DNA from 4 places in the Bacillus sp. PK6-16 genome. Region 3 is predicted to be linked to each of the others. Evidence: riboswitches for the same ligand, from Rfam matches in the RefSeq annotation. Region 3 holds a riboswitch; each other region holds the start of a gene.
The links. A riboswitch is a leader RNA that binds a small molecule or an ion and turns the genes downstream of it on or off. The one in region 3 is predicted to bind thiamine pyrophosphate.

Region 1: it holds a riboswitch for thiamine pyrophosphate, as region 3 does, so the genes downstream of both, tenA (thiaminase II) here and thiM (hydroxyethylthiazole kinase) in region 3, are expected to answer to the same signal.
Region 2: it holds a riboswitch for thiamine pyrophosphate, as region 3 does, so the genes downstream of both, tenA (thiaminase II) here and thiM (hydroxyethylthiazole kinase) in region 3, are expected to answer to the same signal.
Region 4: it holds a riboswitch for thiamine pyrophosphate, as region 3 does, so the genes downstream of both, M1D66_RS03385 (energy-coupled thiamine transporter ThiT) here and thiM (hydroxyethylthiazole kinase) in region 3, are expected to answer to the same signal.

Annotation. Positions count from the first base shown of each region.
Region 1 is NZ_CP096511.1:4,563,348-4,566,830, forward strand. It holds gene M1D66_RS23460 (ABC transporter permease) at 1-32, opposite strand, end outside; gene M1D66_RS23465 (ABC transporter ATP-binding protein) at 32-781, opposite strand; gene tenA (thiaminase II) at 750-1,445, opposite strand; TPP riboswitch at 1,531-1,634, opposite strand; TPP riboswitch at 1,695-1,806, opposite strand; gene M1D66_RS23475 (SH3 domain-containing protein) at 2,076-3,230, shown strand; gene M1D66_RS23480 (hypothetical protein) at 3,236-3,483, shown strand, end outside.
Region 2 is NZ_CP096511.1:2,777,525-2,781,007, forward strand. It holds gene M1D66_RS14330 (heterocycloanthracin/sonorensin family bacteriocin) at 1-21, opposite strand, end outside; gene M1D66_RS14335 (DUF3937 family protein) at 577-840, opposite strand; gene tenA (thiaminase II) at 1,238-1,927, opposite strand; TPP riboswitch at 2,055-2,160, opposite strand; gene M1D66_RS14345 (D-alanine--D-alanine ligase) at 2,234-3,148, opposite strand; gene pdxR (MocR-like pyridoxine biosynthesis transcription factor PdxR) at 3,153-3,483, opposite strand, start outside.
Region 3 is NZ_CP096511.1:4,889,577-4,893,059, reverse strand. It holds gene topB (DNA topoisomerase III) at 1-1,829, opposite strand, end outside; TPP riboswitch at 2,039-2,151, shown strand; gene thiM (hydroxyethylthiazole kinase) at 2,224-3,033, shown strand; gene thiE (thiamine phosphate synthase) at 3,049-3,483, shown strand, end outside.
Region 4 is NZ_CP096511.1:671,615-675,097, forward strand. It holds gene M1D66_RS03380 (sensor histidine kinase) at 1-1,217, shown strand, start outside; gene M1D66_RS03385 (energy-coupled thiamine transporter ThiT) at 1,425-2,096, opposite strand; TPP riboswitch at 2,183-2,284, opposite strand; gene M1D66_RS03390 (FeoA family protein) at 2,479-2,706, shown strand; gene feoB (ferrous iron transport protein B) at 2,703-3,483, shown strand, end outside.

The DNA.
Region 1 (3,483 bases), 330 kb from region 3:
ATAGCAGGAACTAATTCTTTCAATCGGTTCATCACACAAGTACCTGCCTTTGTAACATACTAAGAAGCTCATCTTTTAGCGCTAATACTTCCGGTTTATATAAATCTTTTCGTGTTCTGTTATGATCAAGCGGTACAGTCCGTTCAGTCAAAGTCGTTATCGGCTGCTGTTCCACTACTAGAACTCGGTTTGAAAGAAATAACGCTTCTTCAACATCATGAGTAATGAATAAAATTGTTTTTTCCCACTCTTGCCATTGTTCAAACAACCATTCTTGCAAAGAGGTCTTCGTTAAAGCATCCAACGCACTAAACGGTTCATCTAACAGCAATATCTCCCCGCCTGTTAATAAAGTTCGAATAAAAGATACACGTTGTCTCATACCACCAGATAAATCTTTCGGATATTTTGTCTCATACCCTTGCAAACCAAATTTATGTAACAGTTCCTTTGCCTTTACTTCTGCTTCTTTCTTCTGTACACCTTGGCACTCTAACGGCAGGGCAGCATTCTCAATAATTGTTCTCCACGGCAAAAGCATATCTTTTTGCGGCATATATCCTACAGGATGGTGCTTTGTTTCTGTCAGTTCTATCTGTCCAATACTTACCTTTTCTAGACCTGTAATAAGGCGAAATAAAGTACTTTTCCCACATCCACTCGGTCCGATAATACTGACAAACTCTTTCTCATGTATAGAAGCATTTAATTCATGGATGATTGGTTTCTCATCGTAATGAAAAGAAACATTATGAAACTGTAGTATGTTCTTGCTCCTCAAATCCCCACATCTCCTTACGATAGGACATATCCCAGAATAAATATTCAAATCGACTGGAATATAAGAAGATCTCCTCTAATCTTTCTAGTTCTTTCTCAGACTTTCCAACTGCCATTTCATTTAATAAATCTATTAACCAAATACAAAGATTACCGTATTCTTCCGAACTATATCCTTGAATCCACTCACCAAAAAACTCATGATCTCTTGCTCCAGGAATATCATTTAAACGCTTTCCAATTTCCCAATAGCTCCACATACATGGAAGAAGCGCTGCTATTAATTCCGCAAGTGTGCCATTTTGAGATACAGACATCATGTAATTTGTATAAGCTAAATTTTTAGCAGATGGTTTCGCAGACTCTATCTCCTCTATAGAAATTCCAAGTCTTTTTGCATATTGTTTATGGATTGTCATTTCGCCATTTAATATTCCATCAATTTGTTCAGCGAACTTTCCCATTACTTGTGGATTCGTTGCTTTTACAACACCAATCGCATATAACTTTGCATAATCTAGCAGATATAAATAATCTTGAATAATATAATACTGGAATTTATCTTTTTCTAACGTGCCATCTCCCATCCCCACTACAAACGGATGATTATGACTCATCTCCCAAACCGGTTGCACAGTTTCTAATAATCTATCGCAAAATTTCATTTCTCTATCCCCTTTCAATATATGTATCTAAATAAAAAACCACTTCTATATATAAGAAGTGGTTACAGCAAATAAAGTTATACATTTATTCGATGTTCCACTTCCCTTCGCTAGTATTACCTAGATCAGGTGTTGTAAGGGTTAAGGATTATTCCTCTCTCAGCAAGTCAAGCACCCCTAGTGGTTTCAATATGAAATTTTCAAATAAAAAAGCCCCGTTTCTATACGCAAAGAAACGGGGACTCATTGTTAGTGTCCGAATTGCTTCCCTACGCTAGCATAATCTAGATCAGGTAATAAAAAGGATCAAAGGCTTACGGCCTACTCTCAGCTGGCAACACCAGCTCTCCTAGCAAACTATAAAATTATCACTGTTAGTATAACACCCTAATAAGACATCATCAACTTTTTTAATTTTCTTAATTATCAACATAATATCAAAATTATATAATACATACATTCTATTTTAGAAAATAAAACCCCGATTAATTGTATAAAAAGGAATCATTATCCTCAAAAAATTTATTTTTATATTGATTTCATATTACATTTATGTGAATACCCCCACTATATCATATCTTTATACTATAATAAAATTACAACTATACAACTAGAGGAGGTCTCTATTCCATGAATATGAAAGCTACTGCTTTAACAGCAACTACTGTAGCGATTGCTTCTTTACTTCCTTCTATGGGTGAAACAAATGTACAAAAAGCAAACGCTGAACAATTATCTAATATTAAAACTGGGTATGTCAAAGTCAATCAAGTAGCATTACATACAGAAGATAACGTAAAAAGCACATCAATTGATACAATTCGCTTTAATACAAAAGTGAACATCCTTGAAACAACTAATGGTTGGTATAAAGTATCTGTTCATAATAAAGTAGGTTATGTACAAAAAGATGCTATTTTACTAAAAAACAAACTTCAATCTAATGATCAATACATCGTTAATGCTAATGCATTAAACGTTCGCTCTGAACCTAATTTAGAATCTTCCATTTTAGATGTATTACCAAATGGTAAGTTTATTACCGTTCAAGAAGATCAAGGCGAATGGTATAAAATATCACATAATGGCCAAACAGGTTACGTACAAAAAGCATTCATCTCTAATGGTTCACAACCCTTAGTAAAAGGAATCACCGTTCAAAATAATACAAAATATACTGTTGCAACACCTAATCTAAATGTACGTAGCACCGCTAGTACAAGTAGCGCTCTACTCGGTTCATTACAAAACGGTACACAAGTACAAGTAGTAGAAACTGTAGGTACTTGGTATAAAATTCGTTTTGGCACAGGATACGGATATGTAGCAAAACACTATGTAGTACAAAATCAACCACAAGCTAAAACAGATCAGCCTTCATCAATTCCAGCTGCTTTCAAATTCCCCGCTCAAGGAAGAATTAGCTCAACCTTTGATATACGCTGGGAACAAATGCATTATGGTATAGATATTGCCGCTCCAGGAAACGTCTCTATCCAAGCTGCTGCTGCAGGTAAAGTTGTGAAATCTTATTATTCAGCTAGCTATGGCAATGTTGTTTTCATTGCGCATCAAATCAATGGGAAATTATATACAACTGTTTATGCTCATATGAAGGATCGCACTGTACAAGCTGGTGATCAAGTACAAACTGGACAATTAATAGGTCATATGGGAAACACAGGTCATTCATACGGGCAACATCTTCATTTTGAATTACATAATGGAGAATGGAATTTTGAAAAAACAAATGCAGTAAATCCACTGCCATATTTAGTTAGGTAAATTGTATGCCACGCAATATACCTCTTATAATTGAATACGTAGCCTTTTTAGGTTTAATCTGTTGTTTAATCATTTACAATACAAACATTGTATTTTTATCTATTATTATTGCTTTTGTTGCATTAGAAATTATGATGGAATCATTTCAAGTGCAACTAAAACAAAAAATTGCCCATATTTATAATGCTATTTTTCTTTTGAGTGCTCTCATAACAAATATAATTAGTAATGGCTTTTATTTATCTACTGTATT
Region 2 (3,483 bases), 2.1 Mb from region 3:
TTCTTGTTGAAACTGATTCATTTTCATAACCTCCGTTTATAAAATACAACCTCATCGATACTTCCCTATATTCCTGTTCGTTACATCTAAGTAGAAATAGCGCTATAAACTAAGTTCAATACGTACACCAACAAAGTATGACTTATCACTAGATGATGCACCTTGTTCATATACCTATTTTTACTATGGGCTCATTTTTATAAAGTGAAACTTTAATCAGTGGGGTTTTGTTCATCCCCTACCTAACTTCTTTGCTTCCGCTGAATTTTGAGGTGGGGGGCTTACTGCCCGGCAAATAGCGGGATAAATAAAAATTAAAAAATATGAATTCTAGCGTCATATCTTCATACTTACTAAGTTCAATTAATTTCTCAATAATTATGATGCCATATCCTATATATTTCCGTCTGCTGCTTAGATTTTTCTGTACTGTAAATGGCTTTCGCTATAACACCTCCAAGTGACCGGTTTCTATGACGGATAAGAAATTCCAACAAAAAAAGCCCTAATTAGGGCTTTTCATTCTATTTCTCCAGTAAAACTCTCTATGAAATTCCTAATAGAAAAAAGACACACTTAGATTGATGCGTCTTTTTGTGATGCCTCTTTTGTGAAATCATATAAAGCAATTGCGCCTAAAAGAACAAGTATCCCTTGAGGAACATCTAGCAAAATAGTTTTCCAAATTTCTGGAATTATCCATTTAATATCTGCTGCTGTTTCAAGATATGTTTGGAAATAGCTGATTGTAAAATTAATTATCCCTAAAAATACAAATAACGATAAACCAAATCGAATTAATTTCTTATTTGTAAACATATAACACCTCTCAAAATTCATTGGATATTCCTGCTTTTGCTTCTTTATATTTCTATATCTCTATATCTGATTTTAACACATAAAGAGCTCAAAAAAATACGATATGCATATTTGCATATCGTATTAACAACACTCCATGATAATTTAGAAATTCCTGCAAAGAAAAAACAACTCCGTTACAGCTAACAGCTCGGGTTTCTTTTCTTATTTAACTTCATACCACCAACATTTACGTTCTTTAATTGTAAAATAAATGTGACAGAAGTTTATCCAGTTAATGCGTAGACAAGTAAATGAGCTAAATTATCGATATTCTATTTCGCCATATCCGTAGCACTAATGACTTTACGCAAATTTGACAAGAAAAAATATATAGATAGGTATGATCCAGACCTATCTATAACATTACTTCTATTCTTTATCCAATTACGTCTTTTACGTCTGTATCCACTGGCCACTTTTCTAATGTATAAGCCATTTCCCAAAATGAATATTCATATTGACTGCTAATAATAAAATGCTGTTTCATACGTTTGCGGTCTGCCTCTGTTACTTTTTCAGCGATAGTATCTAAACGTGTAATTTGCTCTTCAACTAGCGTACGGAACCAATCAGATCCATAAGCAGAAATCCATTCGTTATAAATTGGCTCTTCCGGCTGGCACTCTTTTAAGCGTTCGCCAATTTCATAATACAACCAATAGCAAGGTAAAATTGCTGCAATGATATCTCCTAAATGCCCTTCATACGCAACACGATACATATGTGAAGTATACGCATATGCAGTTGGCGCAGGAATAAAATTATCTTTTTCTTCTTTCGTTATCCCTAGTTTTTTAGCAAAATTCTCATGTAAAGATAACTCTGCTTCATATGTATTTTGAGCATGATGTGCCATACGAGCTGTCGTCTCTAATTCAAGAGCTTTTGCAGCTCCTAAAGTTTGTACTCTAGCAAAATGACTCAAATAATATGAATCTTGAAGCACATAATAACGAAAACTAGCTAAATCTAACGTTCCTTCACCAAGTTTTTTTACAAAAGGATGGTTAAAACTCGCTTCCCAAATTGAATCTACTTCTTTACGTAATGATTGTGAAAAATTCATTTAAATCCCTCCAATAATATATAAAATATAAGTATTTATCCACAATTATTAAAGCTGTAAAATAAAAAAACTTTCTTTACAGGCGTAAAGAAAGTGAAATCGACAGTATTTATTTACTCATTAAATAGCAACGTCTTTCCCACTTCCCTACGCTGGCATTAACCAGATCAGGTACTAAGAGTCTCAAAATCACATTTGATCTCAGCCTATAAAAGGCCCCCCTAGTGGATAAATATTTTGTTTTTATAATGTATTCATCATAGCATACTTCGTGAAACTGTCAAAAAAATTCGTTATATAATTCCCTTAAAACCCTTCTTCTTTTCTAACTTTTAATGATGTTTCAATAATCATATCTAATAGTTTGCTATAACTAATCCCCGCTGCTTCTGCACTTTTGGGCAATAAACTTGATTGTGTCATCCCTGGTAATGTATTAATTTCCATTACATATGGAATTCCGTCCTTCACCATCATATCAACTCTTGCATAAACACTACATTTTAATGCTTTATAACAAGCAAGTGACGCTTTATTTACACGTTCCTTAATTTCTGCTGGAAGTTCGATAACTTCCTCAACTGTACTAGTATCATCATATTTTGCATTGTAGTCAAAGAACTCGGCTGCATGTCGAATTGAAACTATAGGTAACTGTTTTCCATCCAGAATTGAACATGTAATTTCATCACCTTTTATATACTTTTCAATTACTACTTCAGAATCCCATTCGAATACAGTTTCTAGCATTGAGATCAATTCATTTTTATTATAAACGATTTTCACTCCGACACTCGATCCGCCAGAGTTTGGTTTTACTACTAATGGAAATCCTAATTTATCTAACTCATCAAGATTTAGATCCTCCATTTTTGTAAGTTCAATCCAATCTGGTGTTTCTACACCTTCATAACGTAAAATCTTTTTCGAAATATTTTTATCCATACATATACTGCTAGATAACATATTACTTCCGCTATAAGGAATCCCTAAACTCTCCAGTGTTCCTTGAACTGTCCCATCTTCTCCGTATTTTCCGTGTAATGCGAGCAACGCAAAGTCAATGTCTTTCGCTTTTTCAACTAAATCTATTTTTTCATTTAATGTAATTGGAACTATTTCATACTTATTTTTATCTAAATGAGCAATCATTTCATTCCCCGTCATAATTGAAACTTGTTTTTCAGACGATACCCCGCCCATAATAACACCGATTTTCATTTTCTCAACTCCAAATTTCATTTTTTAATGTATCACCAATTATTTTAATTCCCCGAACTATTTCTTCTTCTTTCAAGCGCGAAAAACCTAATCGGAAAGTGTTCGCTCCTTCTCCATCAGAGTAAAAAACATCTCCAGGTGAAAACGTAACGCCTTTCTCATAACACTTTTGTAAAAGTGTGCGGGCATTCATATGCTCTTCTAGTTCTATAAATAAATGAAGTCCACCATCTCCAGTCATTCTTTTGAAATGAATGTACTGGTCACATGCCCCGACAGCTAACTCATATTTTTTCTTATAAACAGATCTTGCCTTTTTTAAATATTTCTCAAAA
Region 3 (3,483 bases):
GAAATGTTGTCATGTTTATATTTTTTATCGCTTGATTTAATTTCAGAAACGATTTCTTTCGTATAGTTCTTCATTTCAGAAATGAATACTTCTTTTTTCAATTTACCTTTTGCGATAGCCTCAAGTTTTTGTTCCCATTCACCAGTTAGTGTAGGAGATTTTAATTCTTCTGGTACTAAATCAAGTAACTGGCGACCTTTTGAAGTAATGTGAATATCTTTACCGCGTTTTTCAATTAAGAATGAATTGAATAGCTTGTCGATAATGTCTGCACGTGTCGCTACAGTACCTAATCCACCAGTCGATTTTAACGTATCAGCAAGTTGTTTATTTTGCGTATCCATATATTTTGTAGGATTCTCCATTGCTGAAAGTAAAGTCGCTTCGTTAAATCGTGCAGGTGCTTTTGTTTGACCTGATGTTTGCATAATTAACTTTACAGCTAATGTATCGCCTTTCTCAATGTGAGGTAGAAGTTGCTCTTTTACGTCATCAGTTACATCATCATCTTCAAAGCGATTTTCATATACTTCTTTCCAACCGGCATGTAGGATTGTTTTTCCGCGCGCAATGAACGTTTCATTGCCAACCTTTGTGCGTAACGTTAGTTGCTCATATTCGAATGCCGGGAATAACACAGCTAAGAAACGTTTTACAACTAAATCATAAATTTTGCGTTCTTTATCTGTGAATGCTGAGAAGTTAACGTATCCTTCTGTTGGAATAATCGCATGATGATCGCTTACTTTACTATCATCAACAAATGATTTGTTAGGTTTGATAGGCTTTTGTAATACTTTATGTGCGAAGGGACGGTATTCTCCAACACCACATGCTTTTAGACGTTCTGGAAGTGTTCCAACGATATCAGATGAAATGTAGCGTGAATCTGTACGAGGGTACGTTAGTACTTTATGCTGTTCATACAATTTTTGCATAATATTTAATGTTTCTTTAGCAGAGTAACCGAACTTTTTATTCGCATCACGTTGCAATTCAGTTAAATCGTAAAGACCAGGAGAGAATGACTTCTTCTGTTTCTTATCAATTTCCACAACAGTAGCATTTTGTTTATCTAAACGTTTTACAATACCATCGATTTTTTCTTTATTAAAACTACGGCTATTGCCATTTGCATCTTGCCAAGTAAGTTTGAGCTTCTCCATTGTTTGAGCTTCGATGCCGTAGTAAGTTTGTGCTTTGAAGTTCTTTATTTCATCCTCACGACTAGCAATCATAGCAACAGTAGGGGTTTGTACACGGCCGCAATTTAACTGGGCATTAAAGCGAGTCGTTAAAGCACGAGTTGCATTAAGACCGATATACCAGTCAGCTTCTGAACGTGCAACTGCTGAAGCGTATAAATTGTCATAGGCTTTACCTGGTTTTAAATTTGCAAAACCATCTTTAATTGCTTTATCGGTTACAGATGAAATCCATAGACGTTTGATCGGTTTATTAATGCGAACCTTATCAATAATCCAGCGAGCGACCAATTCTCCTTCACGTCCAGCATCTGTCGCTACAATAATTTCATTTACATCCTTTCTAAGTAGCTGGCTTTTCACAGCATTGAATTGTTTCCCAGTTTGTTTAATAACCGTTAATTTCAAACGCTCCGGTAGCATCGGTAAATCTTCTAAATTCCACTTTTTATATTTCACATCATAGCTTTCTGGGTCTGCTAATGTAACGAGATGGCCTAAAGCCCAAGTTACAATATATTTACTACCCTCAAGATAGCCGTTTCCTTTTTTATCACACTTCAGTACACGAGCAATATCTCGTGCAACGGAAGGTTTTTCAGCGATTACAACGCTTTTTGACATATTAAAAACATCCTTTCAAATTTCCATAAGTTAAATATAGCATACATCTTCTTGAGATTCAGTTTCGCTCCATATTTCAGCTGTTTTTAATGGAGTTAACAAAATCCCAACTGATTAAAGTTTCACTTTATCAGTTGCCTCTATATCAAATAGAAAAGTAAAGAACTTGTTATTTTACTAGAATAAGAGTAGACTTTGAAGTAGATGAATAAGAAACACATGGGAGTTTGTGGATACAAACTGAGAGTATGGCTACTAGTCCGTCATTGACCATTTGAACCTGTTGGATAATGCCAGCGTAGGGAGAGTGTAAAAGCACATATTCAGGCACTTTGCGTACGCGCAAAGTGTCTTTTTGTGTATCTCCCATCATTATAGTTAGGAGATGAAAAGGATGAATATGAAAGAAATTAGTAAAGTAGTGGATTTGGTGAGAGAATCTAATCCGCTTGTTCATAATATTACAAATGTTGTTGTAACAAATTTTACTGCTAACGGTTTGTTGGCACTTGGGGCATCGCCTGTAATGGCGTATGCGAAAGAAGAAGTAGCAGAAATGGCTAGCATTGCTGGAGCGTTAGTATTAAATATGGGGACACTTCGTCCTGAAGAAGTAGAAGCGATGTTACTCGCGGGTAAATCAGCAAATGCGAACAATGTGCCAGTACTATTTGATCCAGTTGGTGCAGGAGCAACTTCGTATCGAACAGAAGTTGCGAGACATATTCCGGCTGAAATTGAGTTAGCAATTATCCGCGGAAATGCAGCTGAAATAGCAAATGTTATTAATGAGAAATGGGAAATTAAAGGGGTAGACGCTGGTACTGGAAATGGAAATGTTGTAAGTATTGCAAGGCAGGCAGCAGATGAACTAAATACAGTTGCGGTCATTACTGGAAAAGAAGATGTTGTTACAGATGGAGAGAGAACTATTGTTATTCGAAATGGTCACCCTATTTTAACGAAAGTTACGGGAACAGGTTGTTTACTAACTTCTGTAATAGGAGCATTTGTAGCAGTGGAAAAAGATTATGTAAAAGCAGCAGTAGCAGCATTAACGTTTTATGGTGTAGCTTCGGAACTGGCAGCTGCTAAGACCGTGGAAAAGGGACCTGGTAGTTTCCAAATTGAATTTTTAAATCAGTTAGCGAATACTACTTCTGGTGATATTGAGAAGTATGGAAAGATTGAGGAGTTAGAGTAAGAGGGAGTGAAAGAAATGGCACGCATTGAAATAGATAAAATGTCTAAGCTATTGCAAGTGTATTTTATTATGGGAAGTAATAACTGCACGAGGGATCCTTTAGCTGTATTGAAAGAAGCGTTAGATGGTGGAGTGACAATTTTTCAGTTTCGCGAGAAGGGGGAAGGTTCTTTAATCGGAGAAGATAGAGTGCGCTTTGCAAAAGAATTGCAGACGCTTTGTAAGGAATATAGTGTTCCTTTCATTGTAAATGATGATGTAGAATTAGCCATTGAATTAGATGCAGATGGTGTTCATGTAGGACAAGATGATGAAGAAATTACATCTGTTCGTGAAAAAATGGGAGATAAAATTATCGGCGTATCTGCTCATACAATTGAAGAAGCACGCTTTGCAATCGAAAATGGAGCAGATTATTTAGGCGTTGGACCTATTTTCCCAACGAGTACG
Region 4 (3,483 bases), 1.1 Mb from region 3:
TAGGAGGGCGTGTTACGAAAGTACAGTTTCCAGATGTAAAAGGTCCTGTGAATCCAATTTATAAAAATGGCATCTTCTTAGATAACATAAAAGAATTTCAAACTGATTTATTATTAAAAGAGAACAAACACATACAATATACAATACAAACAATGGACTACGAAAAGAATGATATAAAATATAAATTATTAATGAAACCAATAAAAGAAAAAGACGGATCGGTAACATATATTTATGCGATGGCTTCTTTACAGCCGGTAGATGAAGCTGTACAAATGGTGCAAGATTATTACATCTATATCATTGCATTTGTAGTCGTTCTTATTTTTTTAGCTTCGTTCTATTACTCAAAACAAATTGCAAAGCCATTATTGAAAATAAATGATACAACAAAGAAAATAGCGCATTTAGACTTCACAGAAAAAATACCGATTACTTCAAAAGATGAAATTGGGGATTTATCGAAAAATATTAATGTGCTATCAAATAAACTCCATTCGCATATTGGACAGTTAGAAGAAGATATTGAAAAGGAAAGAAAGTTAGAAAAGACGCGAAAAGAATTCATTTCTGGTGTTTCACATGAATTAAAAACACCGCTAAGTATTATGAAAAGCTGTATTTCTATTTTAAAAGACGGGGTAGCTGAACATAAAAAAGAGTATTATTTTCAGGCAATGGAGAGAGAAGTAGACAAAATGGATACGTTAATTTTGGATATGCTTGAGTTAGCTAAATTTGAATCTGGTACATATAAAATGAAAAAGGATTCGTTTTATATTGATACAGTAATTGAAGATATATGTGAACATCTATCTGTGGAAATAGAGAAAAAAGAACTTCATGTTCATAAAAATATATGTTCATTTGAAGTGATTGCAAATCAAGGCCGGATTGAACAAGTCATCGTGAACTTCATTACGAATGCTATACGATATACACCAAATAAAGAGGATATTATTATTTCTACAATAGATGAGAAGAATCGTATAAAAGTGTGCATTGAAAATAAAGGTACTCATATTGAAGAAGAGCAATTAGATAAAATTTGGGATCGTTTTTATCGCGTGGATACAGCTCGTCAGCGTTCACAAGGTGGGACGGGGCTTGGGCTTGCCATTTCAAAGAATATTTTAGAACTACATGATGCTGAATATGGGGCAGAAAATACAGAAAATGGTGTGTTATTTTACTTCTATTTACCGAAAAAAGCGTAAATAATATGATTTACGCTTTTTTAATTTATTTTCATATTATCTTTACCTAATCTTTATTTTTAATCAGTATAATTTGTTTAGAATATGAGGTTATGTAAGGAGTCGATGAACCGTGCATAGCAATTGGCTAAGTATAATGGTATTTATTTTCTTTTGCGCATTTATTGTATTTTTAATTGATATTACGATATGAAAAAAGAGCGCTCATTAAGCGCCCTTTTTTTGTGTATTCATTTGATAAGCACTGATGCTTTTGAATAAGCGTGGTGAAGTGATAAATAAAAATATAAGTAAAACAGTACATAGAATATAGGAACCAATCATTGTACTACCGTTAAATATTAAAGAATATAGGAAAGCCGATTGGCCTTTTGGTGCATATTGTCCCCAGAAAATGATACCAGCGATAAAGTGACAGAAGTAACGAGCTAGACTACCGATAAAAGTAGCGACGATAATGTATCCAATTACTTTCTTTCCTTGGTTTGGTTTTGATGAAGGTTTGTCTTTACGGCTACCTAAATTTGATTGCTCTTCGCTATTATCATTGGAAGTTAAAAGTGCTTTTTGAATTGGACGATAGAATAAACCAGCAAATCCAATGAATGCAAAAGCAACAAAGTATTCAATTAGTACTTGAATTGGTGTGACGATAATGGCATCGCCTACGACAATTTGTAATAATCCCCAAATTAGGCCCCCTAAGAAAGCCATTTTGAAGCCCCAGCGGTATGCGATAATAAAAATAGGAATCATAGCAAATGAAATGGAACCGCCTGTTGCTGATATTTTTATTGAAAGTGGTAAAATGTCGATGACCAAGGCGAAGGCTGCAAGAATAGCAGATTCGATCATCGCTTGTAAATTGGTGTTACGCATGTTGTCTCCCCCTAAATCCAAGTTATACAAAAAAGAATAGATATCATAGGAGGATACGAAATACGTAAATAAAAATGAGGTATGTATTTCGGACGTTTGCACAATCCCTGCGTTAGCATTAACTAACAGGTTCGAAGGGTCGGAACGAAGTGTTCCCTCTCAGCGGCATGGCTCCCCCAGTGATAACGAGATTCTTTATTTGCTATTGTTTATTGTAAGCGAAATGGATGAGAATGGCAAACGAATACAGTATGACAATAATTGAAATAGAATTGTAGCGAAATGTTAATAAATATGAAGCAAAAGGGTATAGTACAAGAGAAATTGAGTGTGGTATAATTTTTTTGAAAATAATTATCATTCTCTTCTGAGGGGGAAGGTTATGAGCTTAGTAGATATTAAAATTGGAGAGAAAGTGTTAGTAAAAAGTATTCAGTCTTTAGATCAGCTATTAAAGCGTAGACTAGCTGCTTTCGGTCTTGCTGAAGGAAGCGAACTTCGCCTGAAACAGAAAGCGATGTTCAAAGGTCCTTGTACATTGGAGTGTCGTGGACAGTTAATTAGTATTCGTCATTGTGACGCGAAAATGATAAAGGTGGAATTAGCGTGAATAAGGTAGCTTTGCTAGGGAATCCGAATACAGGGAAGACATCATTATTTAATGCACTTACTGGTTCTTATGAGTATGTAGGAAACTGGAGCGGTGTAACAGTAGAAAAGAAGGTTGGTAAATTAAAAGATAGACAAGGAACATTAATTGATTTACCAGGTGTTTATGATTTAAATCCAGTTTCACGTGATGAAGGTGTTGTAACAAACTTTCTATTAACAGAAGAATTTAATCATATGTTAAATATCGTAGATTCCTCGCAGTTTGAAAGAAATATGCATTTAACGTTGCAGTTACTTGAATTTGGTAAGCCAGTCTCAATTGGTTTAAACATGGTTGATGTGGCGAAGCAAAGAGGAATTGTCATTGATGTAAAACGATTATCAGAGCTATTAGGTGTAACAGTCGTTCCTGTTGTTGCAAGAAGTGGAAAAGGCTGTGAAGAACTGCTTACGACTCTTAAAGAAAATAACAAACAAGAGAAAAAGCCATTCCTTATTTCATATGGTGTACAAATGGATGAAGGAATTGGAGAAGTAATTGCTCTTTTAGAGACAGCGAATTACGAGCATCCGAGATGGTTAGCACTTCAATTTTTAAGCAATAACGAAGTAGTAGAAAAAGAAATGAAAGCATTACCAATTTATAAGGAACTCATAGCCATTCGATCTCGCTTAGAAGGAAAACTTGATTGTACGTTAGAAGAGCACATTTACAAAACTCGTGAAGCGTATATTGAAAAGTTAAAAACAAATGTTATGAAGCATGAGAAAGAAG